2 regions of the Crenobacter sp. CS_VA4 genome follow, and region 2 is predicted to be linked to the other one. Evidence: riboswitches for the same ligand, from Rfam matches in the RefSeq annotation. Region 2 holds a riboswitch; the other holds the start of a gene.
What was found. Region 2 has a riboswitch for glycine ahead of ACZ2IA_RS08500 (amino acid permease). Riboswitches for the same ligand answer to the same signal wherever they lie in the genome.
Positions count from the first base shown of each region.

Region 1 (15,478 bases), on a different contig from region 2:
GGCGCCCCCCGACCCGATTGAACGTCGGCGTGACTGGCCGAACACCTGATCGGCGGCTGAACCACTCCGTCGGCGAAACCGTCAAGGCCGCCGCCGAGGAATGTTTCCCGCACTAGCGGGGATTTTAGATGGCTCGACAGGCATGCTTCGGCCAACCTTGCAGGGCGTCGCTGAAAATGGTGTATTGCAATGCAAGGTACCTGTTCATATACTGCTGCTGTCAGTGAACCCGCGTCGTGATTCCGGCCGACTATCGTGTAGTGCAAGGTAGTATGGCAACACGGCAGCGACAGCCAAACCGGGAAAGGCGAGTGAAGACACAATTGAAGAAGGGCACGCTGGAGATGTGCGTGCTGGCCTTGCTGGCCCGCGCCGACAGCTACGCTTACGAGCTGGTCAGCCGGCTGGCCGACTGCATGGAAATCAGCGAGGGCACCATCTACCCGCTGATGCGCCGGCTGCAGGCCGAGGGCTGGGTGACGACCTATCTGGTCGAGTCACCGAGCGGGCCGTCGCGCAAGTACTACGCGCTGACGGCGGCCGGGCGGCAGAGCCTGGTCGAGATGCAGGCCGAGTGGCAGGAGTTCGTCAGCGAAGTCAACAGCGTGCTGGCGCCGCACGCGGCGAACGACGCGCAGCGCGCCAGACAGAACAATCCGCAGGGAGAGGTGTGATGAATCAGCAGACGTTCATGCAGCAACTGGAGGCGGCGCTGGCCGGGCTGCCGACCGCCGAGAGGCAGGAGATCCTCGCCGACTACGCGGAGTATTTCGGCGACGCGCTGGCCGATGGCCGCAGCGAGGAGGAGGTGGCCGCGTCGCTCGGCGACCCGCAGCGCCTGGCCCGCGAGCTGCAGGCGAAGGCGCGGCTGCAGGCGTGGGAGTCGCGCCGCTCGGTCGGCAATCTGTTCGGCGTGGTTGGTGCCATGGCGGGGCTGGGCGTGCTCAACTTCGTGCTGGCGATCCCGTTCATGGTCTATCTGGGTGTGTTGACGCTCGGTTTCGTGGTGTCGGGTTCGCTGCTGTTCGCTGGGGTGCTGTTGACCGGGCTATGGGTCAGCAACAGCCTGTTCGGCTGGCCGACGATCGAGCCTATCCTGTTCAACCAGGGCGCCGGCCCGGCGCTGATCGTCGGTGCACCAAATAGCGGCCGGCCGCTGGTCAACATCCAGGGCGGGCAGGGCGACAAGGTAGTGATCCTCCGCGACCCGAGCACCGGCAAGACGCTGGTCGAGGCGTCCGGCGCCGACGGTTCGGTGCGGCTGGAGCGCAGCGCAGACGGCTCGGTCAGCCGGCTGCAGTTGTCCGGCGAGGACGGCGTGGTCGAGCTGCAGGGGCTGGGCGGGATTTCCGACCGCTCGGCGCTGTTGATGACCGGCCTGGGGCTGCTGCTGGCCGGCGGGGTCGGCCTGCTGATCGTGGTGGTGCTGGCGCGGGCGACCTGGCGGGCGCTGGCGCGCTTCGGTCGTTACCAGCTGGCGCTGCTGTCGGGCGAGCGCGACGGTTTGGCGCGGGCCTGACAGGGCAAGGTTGGCCGAAGCAGGGCGGTTTCGGCCAAGCTTGGCGCCGTGATGGCCGCCGTTCGTCGGCGGCTTGATCGAGGCCGAATGACAAGCCGGCAATCTGCCGGGATGTCGCTTGACACGAAGCTAAAACCGGCTTGCCATTCGGCCGGCCAGCCACGATAATCCGGCCAACATGCAGGAGAGAGCCGCCTTTTCTCGAAGGAATAGGCGGCCGCCGAAGGCGCAAGCGCACCCGCAATCGCTCAGGCAAAAGGACTGTATGGGACCCGGTGGCCATTCGGCCGACCGACCAAACTCTGGAGAGCGGCGCGTGGCAACACGGCGCCCACCGAAGGGGCTAAGGGTGGCGAGCGCCACCTGAAAATCTCAGGTGGCCAAGGACAGAGGGGTGTGTTGAGGGAAACGCACGCACCCATAGGCTGCCCAAGGATCTGCCCCGATGACACAAGCACCCCGCTGTACCCCGTTGTTCCAGTCGCACGTCGATGCCGGCGCCAAGATCGTCGAATTCGCCGGCTGGTCTATGCCTATCCATTACGGCTCCCAACTCAAAGAACATGAAATCGTCCGTAGCGACGCTGGCATGTTCGACGTCTCGCACATGGTGGTGCTCGACATCACTGGCTCCGACGCGCGCGACTGGCTGCGCGGCTTGCTCGCCAACGACGTCGCCAAGCTCGGCTTCGTCGGCAAGGCGCTCTATTCCGGCATGCTCAATGAACAGGGCGGCGTGATCGACGACCTGATCGTCTACCTGGCCGAACACGGCTACCGCATGGTGGTCAACGCCGGCACCCGCGACAAGGACATCGCCTGGCTGAAAGAGACCAGCGAAGGCCGCGACGTGACGCTTACCGTGCGCGACGACCTGGCGATGCTGGCGGTGCAGGGCCCGAACGCGATCGACAAGGTCTGCGCGGTGAACCCCGACTGGGCCGAACAGATCCGTGGCCTGAAGGTATTCCAGGGCCTGCCGTTCGGTGAATGGTTCGTCGCCCGCACTGGTTACACCGGCGAAGACGGCCTGGAAATCATGATCCCGGCCAATGAGGCGCCGGGCTTCTTCACCGCCTTGATCGGTGCCGGTGTCGCCCCGGCCGGCCTAGGCGCCCGCGACACGCTGCGCCTCGAGGCCGGCATGAACCTGTACGGCCACGATATGGACGAAGGCGTCTCGCCGCTCGAAGCCGGCATGGGCTGGACGGTGGCGTGGGAACCTCTTGATCGCGACTTCATCGGCCGCAAGGCGCTGGAAGCGCAGAAGGCCGCCGGCGTGGCGATGAAGCAGGTCGGCCTGGTGATGGAAAGCCGCGGCGTGCTGCGCGAAGGGATGCGCGTAGTGGTGGATGGCGCCGGCGAAGGCGTGATCACCAGCGGCACCTTCTCGCCGACGCTGAAGCTGTCGATCGCGATCGCCCGCGTGCCGAAGGCGACCGGCGATGTCGCCGCGGTCGATCTGCGTGGTACGCTGACGCCGGTGCGTGTCGTCAAGTTGCCGTTCGTGCGCAACGGCAAAAAAGTCTACGAATAATCCCGATCGAACCGAGGTTGGCCGAACACCGCAGGAAACCTTGAAAAACCGCCGTGAGGCAGGCTTTTCAAGGTTGCCGGATTCGGTCGGACCGTTCCGTCATCTTGAGAGAGAGAGAAACTATCCATGAGCCAGATCCCCGCCGAACTGAAATACGTCGAAAGCCACGAGTGGCTGCGTCTCGAAGCTGACGGCACCGTGACCGTCGGCATCACCCACCACGCGCAGGAGCTGCTCGGCGACGTGGTGTTCGTCGAGTTGCCGAAGGTCGGCGCCTCGCTCGCCCGCGACGAGCAGGCCGGCGTGGTCGAGTCGGTGAAGGCCGCCTCGGACGTGTACTGTCCGATCGCCGGTGAAGTCGTGGCCGTCAACGAAGGCCTGGAAGCCGCGCCGGAGCAGGCCAACGAAGCGCCGTACGGCAATGGCTGGTTCTTCCAGATCAAGCCGGCCAACGTCGCCGACCTGGACGGCCTGTGGACCGCCGAACAGTACGCCAAGGAAATCGGCGCCTGAGCCAGATTTAGTCAAACGCCCTGTGTCCGCACGGGGCGTTTTGCCATGTTGTTGGAGTGGCTGAGACACCGGTTTCGTAGACCTGGTTTGCTCGCCCTCTGGAATCACCGGACGCACGCACCATGACGCTCTCTGAACTGTTTAATCACAACGAATTCGTATCGCGCCACATCGGCATCGACGACGCCGACGCGGCCGCGATGTTGGCCGAACTGGGCCTGAAAACCCGCGCCGAACTGGTCGACCAGACCCTGCCGGCCGACATCCGCTTCGGCAAGAAGCTGGCGCTGCCGGACGCGCTGTCCGAGATCGAGTCGCTGGCCAAGCTCAAAGCCATCGCCAGGAAGAACACCGTCAACAAGTCGTACATCGGCCTCGGTTACCACCCGACCCGCCTGCCGACCGTGATCCTGCGCAATGTGCTGGAAAACCCGGGCTGGTACACCGCCTACACCCCGTACCAGGCCGAGATCGCGCAGGGCCGCCTGGAAGCGCTGCTGAACTTCCAGCAGATGGTGATCGACCTGACCGGCCTGGACGTCGCCAACGCCTCCATGCTCGACGAGGCCACCGCCGCCGCCGAGGCGATGGCAATGGCGCGCCGCGTGTCCAAGACGAAGTCCAACCAGTTCTTCGTCGACAGCCGCGTGCTGCCGCAGTCGCTCGACGTGATCAAGACCCGCGCCGCGCACTTCGGCTTCGAGCTGGTGCTGGGCCACCCGGAAGAGGCCGGCAACGGTGACTACTTCGGCGCGATCTTCCAGTACCCGGGCGAAGCGGGCGATCTGGTCGACCTGACCCCGCACATCGCCGCCGCCAAGGCGCGCGGCGCGGTGGCGATCGTCGCCGCCGACATCATGGCGATGGTGCTGCTCAAATCGCCGGCCGAGATGGGCGCCGACGTGGCGGTGGGCCTGACCCAGCGCTTCGGCGTGCCGATGGGCTTCGGCGGCCCGCACGCGGCCTACTTTGCGTTCAAGGACGAGATGAAGCGCTCGGCGCCGGGCCGCATCATCGGCGTGTCGGTCGACGCCAAGGGCCGGCCGGCGCTGCGCATGGCGCTGCAGACCCGCGAACAGCACATCCGCCGCGAGAAGGCCAACTCGAACATCTGCACCTCCCAGGTGCTGCTGGCCAATATCGCCGGCTTCTACGCCGTCTATCACGGCGCCGCCGGCGTGAAGCGCATCGCCGAGCGCATCCACCGCCTGGCCGCGATCTTCGCGCACGCGGTGAAGAATGCCGGCTTCAAGCTGGCGTACCACCGCTTCTTCGACACCGTGCAGGTCGAGCTGGGCGCCAAGGTCGACAAGGTCTACAACGACGCGATCGCCGCCGGCTATAACCTGCGTCGCGTCAACGGCAGCGTGCTCGGCGTCGCGTTCCACGAGCAGGCGACCGAGGCGGACCTGATCAAGCTGATCGAACTCGTCACCGGTGCCCCGGCCAATCTGCCGGCGCTCGAGCAGTCGGTGCGCGATGACGCGTTCCTCGCCGGCCTGCGCCGCGAGAGCGCGATCCTGACGCACCCGGTGTTCAACACGCACCACAGCGAGCACGAGATGCTGCGCTACCTGAAGAAGCTCGAGAACAAGGACCTGGCGCTGAATCACTCGATGATCTCGCTCGGCTCCTGCACAATGAAGCTGAACGCGACCAGCGAGATGCTGCCGATCACCTGGCCGGAATTCTCCGAGATCCACCCGTTCGCGCCGCGCGAGCAGACGGTCGGCTACCTGGAAATGATCGACGGCCTGGCCGAGCAGCTGAAGGCGATCACCGGCTTCGACGCGATCTCGATGCAGCCGAACTCCGGCGCGCAGGGCGAGTACGCCGGCCTGCTGGCGATCCGCCGCTACCACGACAGCCGCGGCGAGAGCCAGCGCGACGTCTGCCTGATCCCGCGCTCGGCGCACGGCACCAACCCGGCCACCGCGCAGATGATGATGATGCGGGTGGTGGTGGTCGACTGCGACGACGCCGGCAACATCGACATCGCCGACCTGAAGGCGAAGACCGAGGAGCACGCCGCGGATCTGGCCGCGCTGATGCTGACCTACCCGTCGACGCACGGCGTGTTCGAGGAGGCGGTGCGCGAGATCTGCGACCTGGTGCACAGCCACGGCGGCCAGGTGTACATGGACGGTGCCAACCTGAACGCGCAGGTCGGCCTGTGCCGTCCGGCCGACATCGGCGCCGACGTGTCGCACATGAACCTGCACAAGACCTTCTGCATCCCGCACGGCGGCGGCGGCCCGGGCATGGGCCCGATCGGCCTGAAGGCGCATCTGGCGCCGTTCATGGCCAACCACGTGGTCGCCGAAGTGCCGGGCGCGCAGCCGGGCGAGGGCGCGGTGTCGGCCGCGCCGTTCGGCTCGGCGTCGATCCTGCCGATCTCGTGGATGTACATCACGATGATGGGCGCCGACGGTATGCGCGAGGCGACCGAGGCGGCGCTTCTCAACGCCAACTACATCGCCACCAAGCTCGCCGGCCATTACTCGGTGCTGTACACCGGCAAGAACGGCCGCGTCGCGCACGAGTGCATCATCGACCTGCGCCCGCTGAAGGCATCGTCGGGCATCACCGAGGTCGACATCGCCAAGCGCCTGATGGACTACGGCTTCCATGCGCCGACGATGAGCTTCCCGGTGCCGGGCACGCTGATGATCGAGCCGACCGAGTCGGAGTCGAAGGTCGAGCTTGACCGCTTCATCGCCGCGATGATTGCGATCCGCGCGGAGGTCGCCAAGGTCGAACAGGGCGTGTGGCCGGCGGACGACAACCCGCTGAAGAACGCGCCGCACATCCAGGCCGACGTGATCCACGGCGAGTGGAACCGCGCGTACAGCCGCGAGGAGGCGGTGTTCCCGCTGCCGTACGTGGCCGAGAACAAGTTCTGGCCGTCGGTGAACCGCATCGACGACGTGTACGGCGACCGCAACCTGGTGTGCAGCTGCCCGAGTACTGACGCGTATCTGTAAGAACCGGCCCTCAAAGTTACTGCGCGGACGTGATCTCGGGTTGGGCGGTGCTCGGAATCCTCATGTACTCCATGTACATTCCGGTTCCTGCGCTCCGTCCGCCCCTCGCTGACGCCCGCTCGCTACACTTTGAGGACAGGTTCTACGCATTCGGCCAACTCGGCACGGCAAAACGGCTCCCTTTGGGGAGCCGTTTTTTTGCGTCGTGGCGGAACGCTCAGTGTTTGATCATCACATGGCGCGCCACGCTGTAGTCCTCCATCGCGTACACCGACATGTCCTTACCGTAGCCCGACTGCTTCAGTCCGCCATGCGGCATTTCCGAGACCAGCATGAAGTGGGTGTTGATCCAGCAGCAGCCGTACTGCAGCTGCGCCGACACCTGCATCGCTTGGCCGAGATGGCTGGTCCAGACGCTGGACGCGAGGCCGTAGTCGCTGTCGTTGGCGAGCCGGATCGCCTCGTCGGCGTCGCGAAATGGCGTGACGCTGACCACCGGGCCGAACACCTCGCGTTGCACGACTTCGTCCTGCTGCCGTGCGCCGGCCAGCAGCGTCGGCGCGAAGAAGAAGCCGGGGCTGGTGAGGCGGCTGCCGCCGCTGACGCACTGGATGTGCGCGAGGGAGCGGGCGCGCTCGACGTAGCCTTCGACCCGCGCCAGATGCTCGGCGCTGATCAGCGGCCCCATCTCCACGCCGTCGTCGCGCTGCGCGCCGACCCTGATCGACGACACCGCGGCGGACAGGTCGGCGACGAAGCACTCGTACACGCCCTGCTGCACGTAGATCCGGCAGGCGGCGGTGCAGTCCTGGCCGGCGTTGTAGAAGCCGAACGCGCGGATCGCGTCGATCGCGGCGGGCAGGTCGGCGTCGTCGAACACGATCACCGGCGCCTTGCCGCCGAGTTCCAGGTGGGTGCGCTTCATCGTCGCGACCGCCGCCTCGATCACCTTGCGGCCGGTGGCTGGGCTGCCGGTGATCGAGATCATCCGTACCCGCGCATCGTTGATCAGCGGGCTGCCGACGCTCTGCCCGCGGCCGTGCACGATGTTGACCACGCCGGGTGGCACGCTTTCGGCCAACCATTCGGCCAGCTGCAGCGTGGTCAGCGGCGTCAGCTCGGACGGCTTCAGCACCACGGTGTTGCCGGCCGCCAGCGCCGGGCCGAGCTTCCACGCCGCCATCATCAGCGGGTAGTTCCATGGCGCGATTGATGCGACCACGCCGATCGGGTCGCGGCGGATCAGGCTGGTGTGGCCGGGCAGGTATTCGCCGGCGGCCGAGCCGGTTGGGCAGCGCGCCGCGCCGGCGAAGAAGCGGAACACGTCGGCGATCGCCGGGATCTCGTCGCCGAGCGCCGCCGCGTACGGCTTGCCGCAGTTGAGCGACTCAAGGCCGGCGAGCAGTTCGGCGTTCGCCTCGATCCGGTCGGCCAGCTGCAACAGCAGCGCGGCGCGATCCTTCGGCGCGCTTAGCCGCCAGGTGGGAAATGCCGCCTCGGCGGCGGCCACTGCGGACGCGACCTGCTGCTCGTCCGCTTCGGCGATGGTGAGGATCTCCTCGCCGCTGGCCGGATTTAGCACCGGCGTCGCTGCGCCGTGGCCCTCGACCAGCTGGCCGTTGATCAGCATTGCATTGGCAAATGGCATGGCAGTTCCTTTCGGTTCGGGGCCGGCTACTTGCCCGCGCCGGCGGTGTCGGTGGTGTCTCGGGTAAGGAAGTACGCGGCGAGGATGGGCAGGCTGGTGAACAGCATCACCATGATCGCGACCACATTGGTGATCGGCACGTCGCGCGGCCGGCCCAACTGGTTGAGCAGCCAGATCGGCAGGGTCTTCTCGTGGCCGGCGGTGAAGGTGGTGACGATGATCTCGTCGAACGATAGCGCAAACGCCAGCATGCCGCCGGCGAGCAGGGCGGTGGCGATATTCGGTAGCACCACGTGGCGGAAGGTCTGCAGGCTGTCGGCACCGAGGTCCATCGACGCCTCGAGCTGCGACGGCGGCATCCGGCGCAGCCGCGCGATCACGTTGTTGTAGACGATCACCACGCAGAAGGTGGCGTGGCCGATCACGATGGTGAATACGCCCGGCGTCAGGTCGGCGCTGCGGAACGCGGCGAGCAGCGAGATGCCGGTGATGATGCCGGGCAGCGCGATCGGCAGGATCAACAGCAGCGTGATGCCCTCCTTGCCGAAGAAGTGGCGCCGGTACAGGGCGCCTGCCGCCATGCTGCCGAGCAGTAGCGCGAGCGCAGTGGCGATCAGCGCGACCTTGGCCGACAGCCAGGCGGCGGCGAAGATGTCGTCGCGCGCCCAGGCGTCGGCGAACCAGTGCAGCGTGAAGCCCTGCAGCGGGAAGGAGAACGCGCTCTCCTCGGTGTTGAATGCGTAGGCGATGATCACCGCGATCGGGAAGTGCAGGAACAGCAGGCCGCCGTAGGCGGCGAGCCGCAGCAGCCAGGGCGCGCGCGGCGCGGCGTCGTCAGAGCGCATCGAAAGCCCCCATCCGTTTCGCCCAGGCCAGATACAGCCCGACCAGCACGATCGGCACCACGGTGAACGCCGCGGCGAGCGGGATGTTGCCGACCGAGCCCTGCATCGTGTAGACCATCGTGCCGATGTAGAGGCCGCTCGGCCCGACCAGCTGCGGGATGATGTAGTCGCCGAGCGTCAGCGAGAAGGTGAAGATTGAGCCTGCGACCACGCCCGGTATCGCCATCGGCAGCACCACGAGCCGGAAGGTCTGCGCCGGCCGGGCACCGAGGTCGGCCGACGCGGCGAGCAGGTTGTCCGGCACCCGCTCCAGCGCCGCCTGGATCGGCAGGATCATGAACGGCAGCCAGATATAGCTGAACACCAGGAAGCGGCCGAAGTGGGAGGTGGCGAGCGTGGTGCCACCGACGCCGGGCAAGGTCAGTAGCGCGTCGTACAGCGGCACGAGGCCGAGCCGCTGGATGAACCACCAGGCGATGCCGCCCTTGGCCAGCACCACCGTCCAGGCGTACACCTTGACGATGTAGCTCGCCCACATCGGCAGCATCACCGCCACGTAGAAGAAGCCCTTCTCCCAGCCGCGCGCGTAGCGCGCCATATAGTAGGCGATCGGAAACGCCGTGATCGCGCAGGCCAGCGTCACCGCGACGGCCATCGAGAGGGTGCGCAGCACGATGTCGAGGTTGGCCGAATCGAACAGCGCGCGGTAGTTGGCCAGCGTCCACTCCGGGGTGACCGCCATCGTGAAGTCGTCGAAGGTGTAGACGCTCTGCAGCAACAGCGCCAGCAGCGCGCCGAGGTAGACGACCAGGAACCACGCCAGCGGCGGGCCGAGCAGCAGCGCCAGCCATAGCGTCGGGCGACGGTAGAGCGCGCCGAGCAGCGTGCGCACCGGCTGGCGGGTGGTGGGCTGCAGCGACGCGGTCATTATGGGCTCCTAGCGCTCGAACCAGTGCATCGCGCTGGCCGGCCAGCTAAGCGTGACGCTGTCGCCGGGCTGCAGGCGGTCGACGCGCGGTGGGTAGCTCGGCAGCGTGGCGGTCAGCCGCTGGCCGGCGTCCAGATCGACCTCGAGCTTGTGCTGCGCGCCGAGGAACTGCCGGTCGCGCAGCCGCCCGGCTACGCGGATGTCGTCCGGTGCGGCGTCGCTGGCGAGGCCGATGCGTTCCGGCCGCACCGAAAACGCCTGGGCGCGCCCGGTCAGCCGTTCGGCCAACTCGGCGTCGATCAGGTTGCTGGTGCCGACGAAGTCGGCGACGAAGCGGGTGGCCGGCTCGGCGTACAGCCGCTCCGGCGTGTCGAGCTGTTCGATCCGGCCGCTGGCGAACACCGCCACCCGGTCGGACATCGACAGCGCCTCGCTCTGGTCGTGGGTGACGAACACGAAGGTGATGCCCAACTGCTTCTGCAGTGCCTTCAGCTCGCCCTGCATCTGTTCGCGCAGCTTCAGGTCGAGCGCGCCGAGCGGTTCATCGAGCAGCAGCACTCGCGGCCGGTTGACGATGGCGCGCGCCAGCGCCACCCGTTGGCGTTGCCCACCGGACAGCTGGCCGGGCTTGCGCGCGCCGAAGTCGCCGAGTGCGACCAGCTCGAGCGCCTCGCGGGCGCGCCGCTCGCGCTCGCCGCGGCCAACGCCCTTCACCCGCAGGCCGTAGCCGACGTTGTCGAGCACATTCAGAAATGGGAACAGCGCGTAGTCCTGGAATACCGTGTTGACGTCGCGCTCGTAGGGCGGGGTGCCGGTGGCGTCCTGGTCGTGGATCAGGATGCGGCCGCTGCTCGGCAGATCGAAGCCGGCGATCAACCTGAGACAAGTGGTCTTGCCCGAGCCGGACGGCCCGAGCATCGAAAAGAACTCCCCCTCGCGGATGGCCAGCGATACCGCATCGACCGCGCGCACGTTGCCATACACCCGGCTGACCTGCTCGAATTGCACTGCCGTGTCCATGCGTCCCCCTGGACTGATCGTGCGGCATCGCCCCGGCTCTGGAACGCCGGGGTCTAGTCGTTATGTTGGCCGAACCGGCTTACTTGCCGCCCATGATCGCGATGTAGTCGCGGGTCCAGACGCTGTACGGCACGCAGCTGCCCTGGCTCGCGCACTTGGCCTGCGGGGTCTTCCAGAAGCGCACCTGGGTGAAGCGCTCGAAGCCGTTGCTCTGGCAGAAGTTGCTGCCGCCGGGTGCGGCGCTCTTACAGGCGGCGGGCACCACCGGGTTGGCGCCGAACCATTCGGACAGCGCCGACTGCAGTTTCGGGTTGAGCGAGTGCTCCAGCCACTTGTAGGCGCAGCTCGGGTGCTTGGCGTCGGCGTGCATCATCGTGGTGTCGGCCCAGCCGGTGGACCCTTCCTTCGGGATAACCGACGCGATCGGCTGCTTCTCGCCCTTGAGCGCGTTCACCTGATAGGGCCAGGAGCTCGACGCGGCCACGCCCTCGTTCTTGAAGTCGTTCATCTGCACCGTCACGTCGTGCCAGTAGCGGTGCTTCAGCTGGTACTGCTGGCGCAACAGCACCAGCGCGGCGGCGTACTGCTTGTCGTTCAGTTCGTACGGGTCCTTGATGCCGAGCGCCGGGTTCTTGCTCATCAGATACAGAGCGGCGTCGGCGATGTAGATCGGCCCGTCATAGGCCTGGATGCGGCCCTTGTTCGGCTTGCCGTCGGGCAGGTTCTGCGGCTCGAACACCACCGACCAGCTGCTCGGCGGGCTCTTGAACACCTGGGTGTTGTACATCAGCACGTTCGGTCCCCACTGGTAGGGCACGCCGAAGGTCTGGCCGTTGACGTAGTACCACGGTGCCTTCTGCAGCCGCGGGTCGATGTTCTTGAAGCTGGGGATCAGCGTGGTGTTGATCGGCTGCACCTTCTTGCCATAGACGAGGCGCAGGCTGGCGTCACCGGAGGCGGTCACCAGGTCGTAGCCACCCTGGTTCATCAGCGCGACCATCTCGTCCGAGGTAGCGGCGGTCTTCACGTTGACCTTACAGCCGGTCTGCTTTTCGAAGTCGGTGACCCAGTCGTACTTCTTGTCGCTGTCACCGCGCTCAATGTAGCCCGGCCAAGCAATGATGTCGAGCCGCCCTTCGGGGGCGCCGAGCTTGGTCGGTGGCGCGGCGAGCGCGGTGCTACAGCAAACGGCGAGTGAAATGGACAGCAGCGGTGTGGTGGCTCTCACGGTCTGGCTCCTCTCTCGATCGGGCGGCGAAGGTCGGCCGAACGGCGGCCTTCTTATCGTTGGGGGGGGTATTCGTTCAAGTTATTGGCGATATCGGCCGCTAATTCAAATCGGGTAACGGCGTGGCTTCGGGCCGGCTTGGCGTTTTTCTGACTTTAGGGTGCTGAAGAGCGGGGTAGGCTGAACGGGCACACCCGCCGTTTGCGAAAGAGCTTGGCCGGCGCAATATGGTCGTCGTTGCAGGGGTGGGCAAGGCCGGTGGCATAATGTAATGTAAGTGCTTTCTAACTCTTTACGCCTTCCTGCCGTCATGCCAGACCTGCCTCGCCGTACCCAGCAAAGCCGCCGCGAAGGCACTATCGCCAAGCTGATCGACGCCGCCGAAGCCTGTTTCGTCGAGGTCGGCTTCAGCCAGGCGGGCGTCCAGATGATCTGCGACCGCGCCGGGGTGTCGCAGGGGGCGCTGTTCCGTCACTTCAAGACCAAGAACGACCTGGTCGCCGCGCTGGCGGTGAAGTTGGTCGACGAGTTGTTCGCGACCGCGCGGGCGGAGCTCACCAAGGCGCGCAACCCCGACGAGGCGGTGGCGATCCTGGCCGAACTGCTGTGCTACTCGGACAAGGAGGCGGTGCTGTTCGAGATCTTCCTGGCGATCCGCTACTCGGACGAATTGCGCGAGCGGCTGTCCGGCATCGGCATGGATTATCGCGACCGCTTCCTCGAGCTGATGGACACGCTGATGCCGGGCGCGCTCGACGACGAGCAGGGCCGTGGGCTGGTGTATTCGCTGATCTCGCTGTTCCACGGCATGGCGTTCTTCCATTTCAGCGCCGGCGGCGAGCGCCGTGCGCCGGCCGACCCGAGCCGGCTCGCCTGGATCAGCCGGCAGATTCACGAACAGCTGGCGCGCAACCAGCAGGGCTGAGGGATTCGGCCAACGTTGGCGGTTCGCTAGACAAAGGGCTACCTTCGGGTAGCCCTTTGTCGTCGCGCTGACGGATTCCTAGGCATTGGGAGTCATGTCGACGCCCACCACCTTCACGTTGTGGTCGGTGCGGCGGCGTTGTAGAGTCGCCGCCATGCGGGCGAGATGCCGCCCTGTTTTGGTCGGGAGAGAAGGAATGATCAGCGAAACCATCAATATCGTCGGCGCCGGCCGCTTGGGGCAGAGCCTAGGCCGGCTGCTGGCCGACTCGGGCCGTTACCGGATCGCCGGCGTGCTGTCGGCGCATCCGGCGTCGGCGGCGCGGGCGGTGGCGTTCATCGGCCAGGGCGAGGTGGTCACCGCCATCGCCGCGCTGCCGGTGGCGGATTACACGCTGCTGTCGGTGCCGGACGGCGCGATCGCCGAGGTGGCGCACGCGCTGGCGCGCGACGGCCGGTTCGGCGCGGACTCGCTGGTGTTTCACGCCAGCGGCGCCGGCGAACTGGACCTGCTGGCGGCGCTGGCCGAAGGCGGTGTCGCCACCGGCGGCCTGCACCCCGCGTTCTCGTTCGCCGAGCCGGCGCGGGCGGTGGCCGGTTTTGCCGGCACGCCGTGTGCGCTCGACGGCGGCGAGGCGGCCTGCGCGCGGCTCGCCCACCTGGCCGACGCGATCGGCGGCCGGCCGTTTCGGCTGGCCGTCGGCGGCAAGGCGGCCTACCATGCGGCCCTGTCGGTGGCGTCGAACTACCTGGTGACGCTGACCGAGCTGGCCGGCCAGCTGGCACGCCAGGCCGGGGTGCCGGACGAGGAGGTCGCCGGGCTGATCGGCCCCTTGATGCGCCAGACGCTCGACAACGCACTGGTACTCGGGCCGGCCGCGGCGTTGACCGGGCCGATCGTGCGCGGCGACGCCGGCACGGTGGCACGGCACCTGGCGGTGCTGGCCGACGATGCGCAAGCGGTCTACCGGCGGCTCGGCGAGCGTACCGTCGAGCTGGCCGGTTCGCGGCTCGACGCTACCCAACGGGCGACGCTGTTGGGCGTGTTGCAAAACGGTGTCGTCGGCTAGCGAGCTTGGCCGAAGCACTGTGAGGCGTCGGCCAAGCTTTGCTCGCCCTAGGGCGGAAACACAAACCCCACGTCGCGGCGTGGGGTTGTCGTTTCCGGGATGGCTGTTTACAGCTCCGGCACGTTGAACACCTGGCGCAGATAGGCGAGGAAGGTCTCGTCGCGGCACATCGACTTGCCCGGGCTGTCGGACAGCTTGGCGACCGGCTGGCCGTTGCAGCTGACCAGCTTCATCACGATCTGCAGCGGCTCCAGCCCCATGTCGTTGCTCAGGTTGGTGCCGATGCCGAAGCTGGTCTGGATCCGTCCGTCGAAGTGGCGGTACAGCTCGATCGCCTTGTCGATGTCGAGGCCGTCGCTGAAGGTCAGCATCTTGGTGATCGGGTCGATGCGCAGCGTCTTGTAGTGACGGATTGCCTTCTCGCCCCAGTCGAACGGGTCGCCGCTGTCGTGGCGCAGGCCGTCGAACAGCTTGGCGAAGTACAGGTCGAAGTCGCGCAGGAACGCGTCCATGCCGACCACATCGGTCAGCGCGATGCCCAGGTCGCCGCGGTACTCCTGCACCCACGCCTCCAGCGCGGCCTTCTGGAAGTCGCGCAGCCGCACGCCGAGCCCTTGATAGGCCTGCATGAACTCGTGCGCCATCGTGCCGATCGGCGTGACGCCGAGTTTCCAGGCGAGGTAGACGTTGCTGGTGCCGCGGAAGATGGCCGGCACGGCCGCGTGCAGCTGGGCGACCAGCTGGTGGTGCCAGTGGCGGCTGAAGCGGCGTCGGGTGCCGAAATCGGCGAGCAACAGCGGCCCGTTGTGCCGGTGGACCTGTTCCGCCTCGAACTTGAGCAGCCGGGCGATCTTGTCGGTGAGGCGGCTCTGGCCTTCCTGCAGCACCTCCGGTGTCGACAGCCGCTGGAAGTACAGCTCGTTGACGGTCGCCAACACGAAGATCTCGAAGAACATCGCCTGTACCAGTGGCCCCTGCACCCGGATGTCCAGCCCGCCGTCGGCGGCGATCGTCACCGTGATGAAGCGGCGCTGCAGGTGAAACAGCTCCAGGTAGTCGACGAAGTCGGACTTGATGTAGCGCAGCGTGCGCAGGTAGGCGAGCTCTTCCTGGCTGAAGTTGAGCTGGCAGAGCAGGTCGAGCTGTTCTTCCAGCTCTTCCTTCAGTTCGCCGAGTGGGTAGAGCGTCGTGTTGCGGCACTTGAACTCGTACTCGCCCCAGGCTTGCGGGAACTGGTGCAGCACCACCTGCAGCATGGTGAA
Region 1 covers NZ_JBVMAE010000003.1:55,054-70,531, reverse strand. Annotated here, with positions in the region: gene ACZ2IA_RS03765 (PadR family transcriptional regulator) at 312-674, shown strand; gene ACZ2IA_RS03760 (DUF1700 domain-containing protein) at 674-1,519, shown strand; glycine riboswitch at 1,691-1,793, shown strand; glycine riboswitch at 1,812-1,919, shown strand; gene gcvT (glycine cleavage system aminomethyltransferase GcvT) at 1,965-3,056, shown strand; gene gcvH (glycine cleavage system protein GcvH) at 3,183-3,569, shown strand; gene gcvP (aminomethyl-transferring glycine dehydrogenase) at 3,692-6,553, shown strand; RNA gene ACZ2IA_RS03740 (sX9 sRNA) at 6,616-6,691, shown strand; gene ACZ2IA_RS03735 (gamma-aminobutyraldehyde dehydrogenase) at 6,771-8,201, opposite strand; gene ACZ2IA_RS03730 (ABC transporter permease) at 8,228-9,046, opposite strand; gene ACZ2IA_RS03725 (ABC transporter permease) at 9,036-9,974, opposite strand; gene ACZ2IA_RS03720 (ABC transporter ATP-binding protein) at 9,984-10,994, opposite strand; gene ACZ2IA_RS03715 (ABC transporter substrate-binding protein) at 11,074-12,222, opposite strand; gene ACZ2IA_RS03710 (TetR/AcrR family transcriptional regulator) at 12,533-13,147, shown strand; gene ACZ2IA_RS03705 (Rossmann-like and DUF2520 domain-containing protein) at 13,344-14,216, shown strand; gene pncB (nicotinate phosphoribosyltransferase) at 14,324-15,478, opposite strand, start outside.
Region 1: it holds a riboswitch for glycine, as region 2 does, so the genes downstream of both, gcvT (glycine cleavage system aminomethyltransferase GcvT) here and ACZ2IA_RS08500 (amino acid permease) in region 2, are expected to answer to the same signal.

Region 2 (15,478 bases):
TGTTTGCGCGCGACACTTGTGCAATGGCCTGGTTCGCCTCGGCGTACAACCGTCTACGGTTGGGCAGCCCGGTCAGTACATCGTAAAAAGCCAGCTGGCGAATATGCACTCGGGCCTCGTCGCGTTCCAATGCAAGGGCGCACAGGTGCTCGCAGACTACGGCAAGGTGCTCGAGAAATTCGCAGGGTTCGCGATGGTCGCGGTAGTAAAAGGCCAAGGTGCCCAATACCTGGCCATCGTTGGATCTGATGGGGTTGGACCAGCAGGCAACCAGCCCGAGCGGCAAGAATAGCTCCTTGTACGATGCCCACCGTGGGTCGGTCGCTATATCCGTCACCACCACCTGTTCACCCCAATAAGCCGCAGAACCGCAGGAACCGACAGCGGGGCCGATGGCCACGCCGCTAATCGCTTGCGCGATATGATCGGGCAGGCTGGGGGCGGCGAGCGGCTGCAGTCTGTCATCCGCATCCACGCGCAGAATAGACACCACTACGTAGGGCGCGATGCGCTCCACCTCCCGACAAATCACATCCATCACTTCCCACAACGGGGCTTCCCTCACCATGGCATTCAGCACCTTGCGCTGCAGGACTTCGTGCATCTTGGTATGGGTGATGTCGGTGTAGACGGCGACCATGTTCTTGAGTAGGCCATGCTCGTTGAACACCGGGTTGATGACCGCAGAGATCCACAGCGGCTTTCCTTGCTTGTCGTAGATCAGGACTTCGAGGTGAAAGTCCTCTTGCGACCTCACGTGCGACCTGGCGTATTCAATGGCCTTCTGGTCGGTATGCCGCCCGGTCAATAGTTCACTCGGAATCTTGCCGCGAACCTCGTCGAGTTCGTAGCCCATCATGCGGGTGAAACCCTCATTGACGTAGAGAATCCTGCTGTCAGGCCCCGTGATAACCACCGCGTTGCCGGTCTCGTTGACCCCCAGCGACAGGAGCCGTAGTTCCTCCCGACGACGCACCTCCTCGGTCACGTCTCTGATGAAGACCGCGTAGAGAATCTTGCCGCCAATTCGCAGGTTGGAGACTGACACAGAGCCACACAGAACCTTGCCATCCTGGCGCACGATAGCCACCTCCACAGTTGAGCCAGGCGTGTGGTTTTCACCAGCCCCTTGGTGGGCGTTGGCGAAGGCATCGTGGGTGGCAAGGGAGGTGAACGGCACCAGCATTCTGACGTTCCGGCCCAGAACGTCGTCACGGCGATAGCCCCAGAGCTTTTCGGCCGCATGGTTGAATAACGTTATGTGGTTTTTTTCGTCAACGATCACCACACCGTCAATTGCTTGCTCCAGCGTTTGCGCCAGGATTTCCTGAGCATCGGGGTATGGGGGGGCTGTGTACATATAACAAGGCTCGTTCACAAGACAGCCGCAATGAGAAAAGCCGACCATAACGTTGTGCCAGATTGCACACCGTATCAGCAACTACGGCAAAACGGTGTAGACAGTCGCCCACCAGGGTTTGACTCCCATGATCGATATCGACGAGCGGCTGTAACGTTGCGGCGTTTTGGCACTGTCAGTGAATACTCAACATCTCATCACGCCATCGCATTCAAGTGACAAAAAACGATGCAAATTGGCTCAAATATACACCGTTTCTTGTCACTTCTTGTTATGTATCTTTTACGAGAAAGAACTACACATAGCCCTATAGTCATCAGCATTTTCCGGTTGTTACCCTCTACCCTTAGAGCCACCATCCCTTATTGGAACCGCCGCATGTGTCACCGCCAATATAGTTCTGCACGATACGGGGTGGGCCCGCAAGCACGACGCCCCCTCCCTGAGGGACTGCATCCATCTCACCGGTCGGTCCCGATCCGTTAAGGAGGCGGCCAAGCTGCTAAAGTGATGCAAAGATTCTATTCGGGCGAGTCGATCGAGGTGAGCGATACCATATGCCAAATAGGCGCGTTCCTTCTTCTGTGACGACGCCCAACGATCCACTTTCTGCCGTGTTTGTGGCGCGGTGGCCGGATGTGATCGCCGGGTTGTCCGTGGCGGGTCTGTTGCTGCCGGAGGCGGTAGCGTACTCGGGTATCGCCAATCTGCCGCCACAGGCCGGCATCATCGCGCTGTTTGTCGGATTGGTGTGCTATGGACTGATCGGGACAAGCCAGTTTGCCATCGCCTCGGCCACGTCTTCCTCGGCGGTGGTGCTAGCCGCGGCAACGGCCTCGCTGGCCAATGGCGATGCCGGTTTGCGTCTGTTGCTGGCATCTGGCCTGCTGTTGCTGACCGGCCTGCTATTTCTGTGTGCCGCGCTGGGTCGTCTCGGTAATATGTCGGATTTCATCGCCAAGCCGGTGTTGCGCGGGGTGACCTTTGGTCTTGCCGTCGTCATCATCCTTCGGCAACTGCCGAACGTCGTCGAAATTCACCCGCGGCACGACGATATCCCGCGCTTTACCGCCGATCTGTTTTCGCAAATCTCGTCGTGGAACCGCACTGGGCTGCTGGTCGGCGCCATTGCCCTGGGGTTACTGGCCGTACTGGGCCGATTCCGGCGCGTGCCGGCGGCGATGCTGGTGATCGCGTTCGGTATCGGGGCCAATGTGTGGCTGAAGCTGCCGAGCTTCGGGGTGCCGCTGGTGGGTAACGTGCATTTCCAGCTGGATCACCCCACCCTCCCCGCGCTGGCCCGGGTTCAATGGTCCAGGCTGGGTGAGCTGGCAGTCGCCATGCTGTTGATCCTGTACGCCGAGTCCTACAGTTCGATCCGTTATTTCGCCCTCAAACACGGCCAGGCGACTTCGCCCAATCGCGACCTAGCGGCCCTGGGAGTGGCCAACCTGATCGCCGGGCTGGTCCACGGCATGCCGATCGGGGCCGGCTATTCCGCCTCCTCGGCCAACGAAGAGGCCGGCGCCCAATCGCGTCTGGCTGGGCTGGTCGCCGCTGGGGTGGTGCTAGTGATCGTGTTGACGCTTTTGCCAGCCATCGCGCTGACGCCCCAGCCGGTACTGGCCGCCATCGTCATCCATGCGGTGGGGCATACGCTACAGCCGGCGGTGTTCCGCCCCTATTTCCAGTGGCGGCGGGATCGGTTCATCGTGGTGGGCTCGGTGTTGGCGGTATTGCTACTGGGCGTGCTCGATGGCTTGCTGGCTTCCATTGCCGTCAGCCTGGCGCTGACCTTGCGGCAGCTTGCCGAACCGAATCTGTCGCTGCTGGGCCGCTTTGGCAGCGGCCATGATTTCGTCGGCCTTGCGGCCCATCCGGACGTTCAGCCGGTGCCGGGCCTGCTCATCGTACGCCCGGAAGAGCCGTTATTCTTTGCCAATGTCGAGCGCGTGCTGGCCCGGGTGAGGCAGCATATGCTCGAGGACGGTTCGAGCATTCACACCGTAATTCTCAGCCTGGAAGAGTCGCCCGATCTGGACGGCACGAGCATCGAGGCGCTGCGTGAGTTTGCCGACTTTGTCGAACGGGAGCACAAGCAGTTGCTGCTGGCGCGGGTCAAGGACACGACTCTGGCCGTGCTGACGCGCGCGGCCATGCCCAATTTGAGCCTGGAGGTCAGCTATCTGAGCGTGGATGATGCGGTCAGTGCGGCGCAAGCGCATGAGCTGAATCGCTCTACTTTCCTCGATAGGCAATGAGCCTCTTTAGTGAGGCTCATGATTTACTAGGTGCCCATGGAGTCAGGTACAGACTGCAGAGATATATCGCACTAAACGGTATATACTATATATACCGTTTAACAATCATGAGAGGTCGCGATGAAGAAAGCCAACACCGTACTCCAGCCGCCCAAAACAACTCCCAAGCCCCGGAGAGCGCCCGCCAGCAGGACGACCTCAGTGAACAAGGACGTCGCCGCTGAATCGGCCGTGCAGCCGCCCGCAGCGGAAGCGGCTGTCCCCGTTGTCGTAACCATGCAGCCTGCCGCTCAGGAAACCACTGCGCCGGCGCCTGTCGAGGTCGTTAAAAAGAGGAAGAAAGCCAAGGTCGTCCGCGACAGCTTCACCATGCCCGAGTCGGACTACACGAAAATCGCTGAGCTGAAGAAAAAGAGCTTGACGGCCGGAATCAGCATCAAGAAAAGCGAGTTGTTACGGGCCGGGCTACACGCCTTGGAGGCCCTGCCCATCGCCAAGCTGAAAGCCCTGCTGAGCCAAGTGGAAAACGTCAAGACCGGTCGCCCGGCTACCGAGAACAAGGTGGAGGCCACACCGGAACAAGCCGCCAAGAAACATCCGGCATAGCCTTACCCTTCAGCCAGGGAGCCCCCAGAGCTCGACGCGCAAGTTCCTTAGCCGAAGAGCGCCCGCGGGGCCTTCCTTGGCCGATTTACTCCGACGAGTCGCCTTGCTGTGCGCGACGCCTGTCCTTCAAGTGCTGACGTACGCGTTTGCTTGCCAAGAGAAGCAGATAATCCTGAACTTGCGCCGCTGCCGCCAGGCTTTGCAGCGCATCATCATAGAGCCTTTTCACCTCGTCTTCCGGCGTACCAGTCTGGCTGGCGATCTCTTGGATTTCACGACTGAGTGAACGCGGGTTCATCGCAAGCTCCATCAGGGATAGGCCGGAGCATCAAGGGCAAGCTTTCATAGCCACTCGCCTGCAAGAGCTATCACTGGCGCTTGATGATAGATCATGCACTGCTACCCGGCCTCATAAGCTAGACCCCAACAAAACCCACCGTCTTCTCATCAATTACGATAGGGCTTACACGCCATCTTTCGTTCCAGCCGTTGCCCGACTCACCAGAATGCCTTGGCCTTTTCCAAGCGCCGGAGTGCTCGTCCCAACTCCGCTTCAGACTGCTTCGCCGCGTAGGCCAGCCATCCGACAACGAGTCCCGCGGCATGCTCGAGAGCAGTGTCCTGCCGAATGAATTGGGCCATCAGCACTTGAGCCGCGACGCCGTCGTTCATCGCCCCCAAGATCTGCTGCAAGTCCTGGAGCCGATCCAGGTAGCCTTCGACCCGGTTGCGCTTGTACAGCGGCGAAAAGAACTCCGCGGCATAGCGCAGTTTCTTCGCACGCTTGCGGAGATCATGCCGTTGCTCACGGTCCAGCGACTGCCAGTCCCGAGCCAAGCGATCCACCGGCCGCCAGCGTTTGTTCAAGGATCGGTGAGCGAAGTCGCTCAGCTTGTCGTGTTCTGGAGCGGGCGGCGGGGGTTCTCGATTCAACCAGGCCAGAAGGCTAAGCAACAGCGAGCCGTAGCGTGCGGAGGTCAACGCGGCACGAGCCTCCCGACGACAGCGGTCTCGGCGCTCGAGCATGGCTTGCTTGAGCGGATCGAAGTTGGCGTCCGGCGCTAGCGCGGCTTCGATGCTAGGCAGCGTTTCCGCCAGGAACACGTCCAGATCACGCACATTGCCCAAGAGCGTGGCAAGCCATTGAATCTTTGCCGTGATCGTTTGCCAATCCTCGTCAGGGACAATGGCGGCAAACGCCTTTTGCGCCGAGCGCAACCGGCGAAGCGCCACCCGCGCCTGATGGACAAACTCCATTTCCTCGCTGTCGAGCACCCCCGGCACGTTGGCCTGCAAGTGACGCAGCGTTTCCAACACGACCGCCTGCATGGCTTCATGCGGCGTCATCTTGAGGCGTAAGCGAGGGTTTTGCGCTTTGGACGGCTCGAGGGGCCTGCCTCCCTGGTAAAGGGCATAGCCCCGCGCCGCTTTGCTTTGTGCCTCTGGGATCAGCGGAAGGGAGTCGGCCAGGGAGAAAGCCAACTCGAATAAGGCTTGCACGTCACCTTGCTTCAGTTCGATCTCGACTTCGTTGAGCTTCAGGGCCTGCTGGCGGCCTGCGATCGAGCCTTGGTCCAAGCACACTTCCACCGTGTTGCCCCGAAGATCTTGCAGCGTCCACCGAGTGCGCTTGACATCTGTCGTAAACAGGGGCTCTAACGCCGATGCGATGTGCCCCTGGGACAAAAACCGACGCGCTTCACGATCCGCAATCTGGTCCAGCTCCAAGGCGGGCCCGTTCACGGCCGCCTCCAGTTCCGGACGCTGATGCAGCCCAGCTCCGGCTTGCTCGCCCAGCTTCAGCGTTTGAATCCACTGGCCATTGACCCGGCGCAGTCGCAGCCCCATGTCCCGCTGCGCCAAATCCAACGATGGGGTGTCGTAGTAGACGCTGACCAGATGTTCCGTTTCAGGGGGGGCAGCCTTGGGTTCGTGGCTCGCCATCGATCGCCTGAAAGCGGCATTTTTGCTCGGTGGCAGCCAAAGCTTCAACTCGGTTTCAATGGTCATCTGCACGCACCTTCCATCAGGCCACAAGACGAATGTCATCCTGAATCTTAGAAAAGATTATGTGGCAGCTGCCGAACTCAAGGGGGAAACCGCAGAGACTATCGTGGATAGATAGACAGATGTCCAAGGGCCGAAGATCGGTGGCGAAATGGGGCCCTAGGCTGGCCGCCCTGGTGTTTGCCATGGATCGGGCCATGCAAGCCTACCGCGGTCGCACGGCTGTCGCTCCAGCGCAGTCACCTGTCGATGGAACGATATGGGACCAAAACAGTCCCATATGAAGATAGGGACCGAGGGACCGACCATGTTGAGATTGAGCAAGCTGACCGATTACGGCACGGTGATCATGTCCTACATGGCGCGAGAGCCGGGTGATATTCACAGCGTGGCGGAGATGGCTGCCACGCTCGGCATCACGGCACCCACGGTAAGCAAGGTATTGAAGACGCTGGCGAGACACGATCTGGTGCAGTCGATGCGAGGGGCGAAGGGCGGTTATATCTTATCGCGGCCGCCCGAGCAGACTTCCATTGCAGAGGTCATCGACGCCATGGAAGGCCCGTTTGGCATGACTGAATGCAGCGTCGTGGCGGGTTTGTGCGCCCAAGAAGCATGGTGCCCGATACGGGGGAGCTGGCAGCGTCTCAACCAGGTCGTTCGCCGCGCACTGAGCGAGGTGACGCTGGCCGACATGAGCGGCGCATCCTTCCGACCGGTAGCGATAGCGGTGCAATCGACATCCGCCGACAAGGGCGGAATGGCGCCGATCAGGAGATGACAGATGGCAACCCAGACATTCGCGCTCGACGCACTCATCAGCCAGGGCTACAAGCAGGGCTTCTACACCCCGCTGGAGGCTGATACCGTGCCGCGTGGGCTCAACGAGGACGTGGTCCGCCTGATTTCGGCCAAGAAGAACGAGCCGGCGTTCATGCTGGAATGGCGCCTCAAGGCCTATCACCACTGGTTGACCATGAGCGAGCCACACTGGTCCACGGTGAAGCATCCGCCAATCGACTATCAGGACATTTCCTACTATTCGGCCCCCAAGGCGCGGCAAGATGGACCGCGTAGTCTCGCGGACCTGGATCCCGAACTGCTGCGGACTTACGAGAAACTCGGCGTGCCGCTCCAGGAACGTGAGCTACTGGCGGGCGTGGCGGTGGACGCGGTGTTCGACAGCGTTTCGGTGGCGACCACCTTCAAGGAAAAGCTGGCCGGCATGGGTATCATTTTCTGTTCCTTTTCCGAGGCCGTACAGAAGCACCCAGACCTGGTGCAGCAATACCTGGGTTCGGTGGTGCCTTACACCGACAACTACTTCGCCACCCTCAATTCGGCCGTGTTTTCCGACGGCTCCTTCTGCTACATCCCACCGGGGGTGCGCTGCCCGATGGAGCTGTCCACGTACTTCCGCATCAACGCCAGCAACACCGGCCAGTTTGAACGGACCCTGATCATCGCTGACAGGGGTGCCTACGTGAGCTACCTCGAAGGCTGTACCGCGCCGATGCGTGACGAGAACCAACTGCACGCGGCGGTAGTGGAGCTGATTGCCCTTGAGGACGCCCAGATCAAATATGCCACGGTACAGAACTGGTACCCCGGCGACAAAGACGGAAAGGGTGGCATCTACAACTTCGTCACCAAGCGTGGAGACTGCCGCGGCGCCAACTCGAAGATTTCCTGGGCCCAGGTGGAAACCGGCTCGGCGATCACCTGGAAATACCCTAGCGTGATCCTCCAGGGCGATAACTCGGTGGGCGAGTTCCGCTCGGTGGCCCTGACCAATCACTACCAGCAGGCGGACACCGGCACCAAGATGCTCCACCTTGGCCGCAACACCCGCAGCACCATCATTTCCAAGGGCATCTCGGCGGGCCATGGCCACAATGCCTACCGCGGGCTGGTGAAGGTGGCGAAGAGCGCCGACGGCGCCCGCAACTACACGCAGTGCGACTCCCTGCTGCTAGGTGACAAGTGCGCCGCCCACACCTTCCCCTATATCGAGGTGAAGAACCCCACTGCCCGCGTCGAGCACGAGGCCACCACGGCCCGCATCGGCGAGGATCAACTGTTCTACTGCCAGAGCCGCGGCATCGCAGCCGAGGACGCGGTGACGATGATCGTGAACGGCTTCTGCAAAGAGGTATTCAAGGAGTTGCCCATGGAATTCGCCGTAGAAGCCCAGAAACTGCTGGGCGTCAGTCTGGAAGGCAGCATCGGCTAGGAGGCCGATCATGCTCGAGATCAGCAATCTGCATGTCAGCATCGACGACAAGCCCATCCTGCGCGGGATCGACCTCGCGATACAGGCCGGCGAGGTACACGCCGTGATGGGGCCGAACGGTTCCGGGAAGAGCACGTTGGCCCAGGTTCTGGCGGGCCGGGACAGTTACACGGTGACAGCCGGCGAGGTCCGCTACCTTGGCCACGACCTGCTCGCTCTGCCTCCCGAGGAGCGCGCTCGCGAGGGCATCTTTCTCGCCTTCCAATATCCGGTGGAGATTCCCGGCGTCGCCAACATCTACCTGCTCAAGGCAGCCCTCAATGCCCTGCGCAAGCACCGCGGCGAGCCGGAGCTGGATGCCATGGATTTCCTGACCCAGATCAGGGCCAAGCTCGTGTTCATGGGGATGGACGAGGATCTGCTCTACCGTCCGGTGAACCAGGGTTTCTCCGGCGGCGAGAAGAAGCGCAACGAGATACTGCAAATGGCGCTGCTGGAGCCGAGACTCGCCATCCTCGACGAGACCGACTCGGGTCTCGATATCGACGCCCTGAAGGTGGTCGCCGCCGGCGTGCAGGCCATGCGCCACCCCGATCGGGCCATCGTGTTGGTGACCCATTACCAGCGGCTGCTCGACTATATCGAGCCGGACCGGGTCCACGTCCTGTCCCAGGGCCGCATCGTCCTTTCCGGCGGACCGGAGCTGGCGCTCGAGTTGGAGCGTCGCGGCTACGGCTGGGTCGAAGCGGAGAAAGTCGACCAGGTGGGAGTAACGCCATGAACGCGATGGCACCCGACCACTATCTGGACGAATTCACCCGCATCAGGGCCACCCTGCCCGGCCAGCGGCTGCCCTGGCTGACCCATATCCGCGACGAGGCACTGGCGAGCTTCCGTACCGCGGGCTTCCCGACGCTGCGTGACGAGGACTGGAAATACACCCGCGTTGCACAAATCGAGAAGGCCGGCTTTTCGCTGGCGCCCGCCGCCTTCACGGCAAACGGCGCCACGGCCGGGCAGATCGATGCGCTGGCTCTGCCCGAGGCGCAGCTGCTGGTATTCGTCGATGGCCACCACGCACCGGCGCTGTCACGGATCGGGACATTGCCTGCGGGCGTCACGCTCGCCAGCCTCGCCGATGTGCTGGAGCATGAACCCGAACGGCTGAAAGCCCTGCTCGATCACCCTGCGGGCAACTACTCCTCCGGCTTTACCGCCCTCAACGCGGCCTGCATGGCCGACGGCGCGTACATCCATCTGGCGGTAGGCGCGACGCTAGAGACGCCGATCCATTTGCTGTTCGTCGCCAGCGAAACCGACTTGGCGACCCATTGCCGCAACGTCGTGATCGCGGAACAGGAAAGTCGGGCCGACATCGTCGAACACCATGCAACGCTAGGCGCGGCAACGTATTTCACCAATGTCGTGACCGACATCTGGGTCGGGGATGGCGCCGAGATTGAGCACTACAAGCTGCAGCAGGAAAGCCAGAAGGCCTTCCATATCGCCGAGGTGAACGCGGCGCTTGAAGAGGGGAGCCACTTCGTCTCCAGCTCCTTCGCGCTCGGTGGCGCGCTGGCGCGGACCGCCATCAACGTTGGGCTCAACGCCGAGGGTGCCGACTGTGCGCTCGACGGCCTGTACATGACCGACGGTCGCCAGCACATCGACCATCACACCCGCATCGACCACGCCCGGCCCCACGGCACCAGCCGCGAGCTCTACAAGGGCGTGCTGGCTGGCGCCTCGCGCGCTGTGTTCAATGGCAAGGTGATCGTCCATCCCGATGCGCAGCACAGCGATGCTTTCCAGACCAACCGCAACCTGCTGCTGTCAGAGCACGCCGAGATAGACACCAAGCCCCAGCTCGAAATCTGGGCCGACGACGTCAAGTGCAGCCATGGCGCCACGGTGGGCCAGCTCGACGCCGATCAGATCTTCTATCTGCGTTCGCGGGGCTTGGACGACGCTACGGCACGAGCCCTGCTGACCTACGCCTTCGCCGCCGAGATGATAGCTCGGGTACGCTTGACGCCACTGCGGGTCCGGCTGGACGAGTTGCTGCGCGGGCGGCTGCCGCAACAAGTCGAGGCACTGTCATGACAATCGCGATGAACGAACTGACGACGCGGCAAGGTTCGGCTCCGATCCCATTGGACGTGGCGAGCTTGCGGCGCGATTTCCCCATCCTTGGCCGAAGCGTGCACGGCAGGCCGCTGGTCTACCTGGACAATGCAGCCACCAGCCAGAAGCCCCAGAGCGTCATCGACTGCGAGGCGCACTACTACGCCGAGTACAACGCCAACATCCACCGCGGCGTGCACAGACTGAGCCAGGAGGCCACCGATGCCCACGAGGCGGCACGCGATACCGTGCAGCGCTTCATCAATGCGGGCAAGCGCGAGGAGGTCGTGTTCGTGCGCGGCACCACCGAGGCCATCAACCTGGTCGCGGCAAGCTATGGCCAGCGCCTGCGGCCGGGCGATGAGATCCTGATTACCACCATGGAGCACCACTCCAACATCGTACCCTGGCAGCTGCTTTGCCAGCGCAGCGGCGCGGTGCTGCGAGTGGCGCCCATAAACGACGCCGGCGAGCTGATGCTGGACGCCTTCGAGCATCTGCTCGGCCCGCGCACCCGGCTCGTCGCGGTGACGCATCTTTCCAACGCCCTTGGCACCATCAACCCGGTAAAGCGCCTGATCGACCTGGCCCACGCCCATGGCGCGGCGGTGCTGGTGGATGGTGCCCAGGCAGTGCCCCACCTGAAGGTGGACGTGCAGGCCCTGGACTGCGATTTCTACGCTTTCTCCGGGCACAAGCTCTACGGTCCTACCGGCATTGGTGTGCTCTACGGCAAGGAGGCGCTGCTCGAATCCATGCCGCCCTACCAGGGGGGCGGCGACATGATCAAACAGGTCAGTTTCGACGGGACCACCTACAACGACCTGCCCTACAAGTTCGAGGCCGGCACACCTAACATCGCCGGCGGCATCGCACTCGGTGCGGCCATCGACTACCTGAATTCACGGGGCATGGACGCTGTCGCCGCTCACGAGCATGCCCTGCTCGACTATGCCACCGGACTGGCGGCCGGAACCCCCGGCCTGCGAGTGATCGGTACCGCCCACGACAAGGCGAGCATCCTGTCCTTCGTCCTCGCCGGCGTGCACCCCCACGACGTCGGCACCATCCTCGACCTTGAGGGTGTCGCGGTGCGCACTGGCCACCACTGCGCCATGCCGGTGATGGAACGTTTCGGCGTGCCGGCCACGGTGCGCGCCTCGTTCGCGCTGTACAACACGCGTGAGGAGGTGGATGCGCTGTTCGCCGCCCTCGCCAAGGTTCGGGAGGTGTTTGCCTGATGTCCGATCTGCGCGACCTTTACCAGGAGGTCATCATCGACCACAGCCGCCGCCCCCGCCACTTCGGCCGGCTGGCGCAAGCCACTCACAGTGCCGAGGGCTTCAACCCGCTGTGCGGGGACCAGCTGACGGTCTATCTCAAGCTTGCAGGTGGGATTGTCGAGGCGGCGAGTTTCGAAGGCGCCGGCTGCGCTATTTCCATCGCCTCGGCCTCGCTCATGACAGAAGCGCTGCCGGGCAAAACCGAGGCGGAAGCCGAGGCCCTGTTCGCCAGCTTCCGTGCGCTGGTGACTGGCGCAGCGGAAACGTCGGCGGCCGTCGTCCCCTTGGGCAAGCTGGAAGTGCTGGCAGGTGTGCAGGAATTCCCGGCCAGGGTGAAATGCGCCACGCTGGCCTGGCACACCCTGCACGCAGCGTTGCACAACCAAGCCGAACCCGTTTCCACGGAGTAACAGACATGGGCATCATCGACTGGCTGAAGAAGATCGACGAAACCGGGAACGAGGACTCGTTGAATGCCCAAGTCATCGCCGCGCTGCGCACCGTCTTCGACCCGGAGATTCCGGTCAACATCTACGACCTGGGCCTCATCTATGAGCTGGATGTCGACGCGAACACCGGCAATATTGCTATCCGGATGACGCTGACCGCCCCCGGCTGTCCGGTGGCAGAGACCTTCCCCGCCACCGTAGTCGACGCCGTGCGGCAGGTCGAGGGGGTCAACGACGTTCAGGTCGAACTGGTTTGGGAGCCGCCCTGGACCCAGGAATCGATGAGCGAAGCGGCGCGCTTGCAACTAGGGTTGCTATGACATGTCCGAATGGATCGACATCGCCGCGGAAGCGGACTTCCCGCCCGGCACCTTCCGCACCGTAGATGTGGAAGGCGTACCGATCGCTGTGTTCAACGTCGGCGGCCACTACTACGCCATCGAGGACGTCTGCACCCATGAGGCTGAGACGCTGTCGTACGGCCGTGTCGAAGGGCTGGAGATCACCTGCCCCCGCCACGAGGCGCGTTTCTCGCTGGTCACCGGGGCGGCGCTTTCGCCACCGGCGTATGAGCCGGTGGCGACCTTCCCGGTTCGCGTCGAAGACGGCATGGTGCAGGTCAGGGACGACCGCTTCGATTAGAGCCTATTTGTCCGGTCCCGGACGATTGGTTACGCGTTTGACAAAGCGTTTAGGCCGGCTTGTTTGCCGGCCTCTGATCGCTTGAAGCGGTGTTCGGTGTTGCAGCGGCAGCTGCGGCAGAATCCGATGTCTACGCTTAGGGCGCAAAAGAAAACCCGATACGCCGTCGATACGGCATATCGGGAAACCCTACACAGACAAAGAACGCTCACTCACATAAGGCGTGAGAGCGCCTCTTGTTTGCCTACCACTTTAATCAGATCGATTGCTCGGCGGTGGCCGGCTGCGTCTCCTGGCTCTGCTTGTTGTAACCCAGCAGGTAATAAACGATCACCAGCATCGCGAGCCACACCGGGCCGACGATCAGCGCGACGCGGGTGTCGGGAAAGTACGCCATCAGGCCGATGACCAGCAGCAGGAACGCACCGGCGAGGTACGAGCCGTACGGGTAGAACGGCATCCGATACGAGAGCGCGGCCAGCTCCACCCGGCTGAGCCGGCTGCGAAAGCGCAGCTGCGAGAGCAAGATCACGCCCCAGGTCCAGATCGCGGCGAAGGTGGAAACGGCGGTCAGCCAGACGAACACCTCTTTCGGCGCGACGTAGTTGAGCAGCACGCCGAACAGCAGCAGCAGCACCGACATCAGCACCGCCGGCACCGGTACGCCGTTTCGGCCAACCTTGGCGAACACTGGCAGCGCCTGCTTCTGCTGCGCCAGGTTGTACAGCATGCGGCCGGTGCTGAAGATGCCGCTGTTACACGAGGACAGCGCGGCGGTCAGCACGACGAAGTTGATGATGCCGGCGGCGGCCGGGATGCCCATCTTCTCGAAGGTCATCACGAACGGGCTGCCCGTGGTGCCGATCTGATTCCACGGGTAGATGGACAGGATCACGAGCAAGGCGCCGATGTAGAAGATCAGGATGCGCCAGAACACCGTGTCGATCGCGCGGGCGAGCGACTTCTTCGGGTTCTTCGCCTCGCCGGCGGTCAGGCCGATCATCTCCACGCCAAGATACGCGAACATCACCATCGGCAGCGCCATCAGCACGCCCTGCATGCCGTTGGGCAGGAAGCCGCCGTGCTGCCACAGGTTGGCGATACCGGTAGCAATGCCGCCGTTGGCGAAGCCGAAGAAGATCGTCCCCGCTCCGGACACGATCATCAGCACGATGGTGACGATCTTGATCAGCGCGAACCAGAACTCGAACTCGCCGTACGCCTTCACCGCGATGAAGTTGACCGACGCCATCGACACCAGCGCGGCCAGCGCCCAGACCCAGCCCGGCGTGCCCGGGAACCACACGGCCATATAGACGGCGACGGCGGTGATCTCGGCCATACAGGTGACGATCCACATAAACCAGTAGGTCCAGCCGGTCAGATAGCCGGCCAACGGCCCCAGATAGTCCTGTGCGTAGCGGCTGAACGAACCGGCGACCGGGTTGTGGATCGCCATCTCGCCGAGCGCACGCATGATGATGAAGATGGCGGCGCCGCCTATCGCGTAAGACAGTATGATGGCCGGGCCGGCCATCTTGATCGCGGTCGCCGAGCCGAGGAACAGGCCGACGCCGATCGCGGCACCGAGCGCCATCATATTGATGTGGCGCTCCTCCAGGCCGCGATGCAACTTGTCTTGTTGCTCTTGCATTCGTTTCTCCTTTGCACACCTTGCCGTCGCTTGAGTCGGCGCATGCCTCTTCGCACGATCACGGGACGGTCGAATTAGATCAGCAGGGATTTCACCGGCGCAGCCGGGCACCGCCTTCTGGCCGATAGGCGAGAAGGAATGGCGGGCGCGCGGTGTGTTAGAACCGGGGACAAAACCCGATGCTGGATTGCCGGGCCGGATTCTGTCGGGGGGTTCGTCAGGCGGATTCGCTAGGAATCGTTAACGGGATAGGGACGCATGGCCTCTCCTGGGCGATGTGGGGGAGCGCAAACCTCGGCGTATCGCCGGCCGGCAGTTGGGGCTCAGTCGGTGCCCGAGGTTTACGACGTCTGCCCCCCTCTGTCCTTTTGCCTGAGAGATTACGCACCAGCGGGGCCGGCGCTTTTCCTTCGGCGAGGCCACGCGGGCCTACTCTCCAGAGAGCTCGTCGATGCGGCAGTCCTTTTGCCTGAGAGTTTCTGGGGCGATTCCCCTTCGGCGCCGCCCGTGTCGGGCGATCTCTCCAGCTGCATCGTCCCGCCCCTCGTCGTACCGAAGGAGCGGAAGCTGCGGAAAATCTAGGTAGGCTCGAAGCCGCTGTCAATCGGTGAGTGAGGAATTAATATTGTGCATCGCAATATTTCCGACTTCGCGATAATGGTAACCACGGCCAATTTCAATTGCCGCAAAACCGATTTGCACCGGCATCAGCAAGCTTTCTATAGGGAGTTAGGCTGGAATTCGATCAAACATTGCGCTGCGGCGCAGCATTTCCCGAATTAAAAAATACCCATTTCCAGCGTATTCATTTTGCAACAGCGTTATTTCCCGTAGAAACAATTTAATTTGAAGTTAGTTT
Region 2 covers NZ_JBVMAE010000007.1:34,267-49,744, forward strand. Annotated here, with positions in the region: gene ACZ2IA_RS08435 (EAL domain-containing protein) at 1-1,360, opposite strand, end outside; gene ACZ2IA_RS08440 (SulP family inorganic anion transporter) at 1,945-3,621, shown strand; gene ACZ2IA_RS08445 (hypothetical protein) at 3,823-4,227, shown strand; gene ACZ2IA_RS08450 (DUF3562 domain-containing protein) at 4,313-4,525, opposite strand; gene ACZ2IA_RS08455 (CYTH and CHAD domain-containing protein) at 4,726-6,237, opposite strand; gene ACZ2IA_RS08460 (SUF system Fe-S cluster assembly regulator) at 6,542-7,015, shown strand; gene sufB (Fe-S cluster assembly protein SufB) at 7,019-8,467, shown strand; gene sufC (Fe-S cluster assembly ATPase SufC) at 8,478-9,248, shown strand; gene sufD (Fe-S cluster assembly protein SufD) at 9,245-10,570, shown strand; gene ACZ2IA_RS08480 (SufS family cysteine desulfurase) at 10,579-11,832, shown strand; gene sufU (Fe-S cluster assembly sulfur transfer protein SufU) at 11,832-12,284, shown strand; gene ACZ2IA_RS08490 (SUF system Fe-S cluster assembly protein) at 12,290-12,643, shown strand; gene ACZ2IA_RS08495 (non-heme iron oxygenase ferredoxin subunit) at 12,645-12,965, shown strand; gene ACZ2IA_RS08500 (amino acid permease) at 13,222-14,619, opposite strand; glycine riboswitch at 14,970-15,069, opposite strand.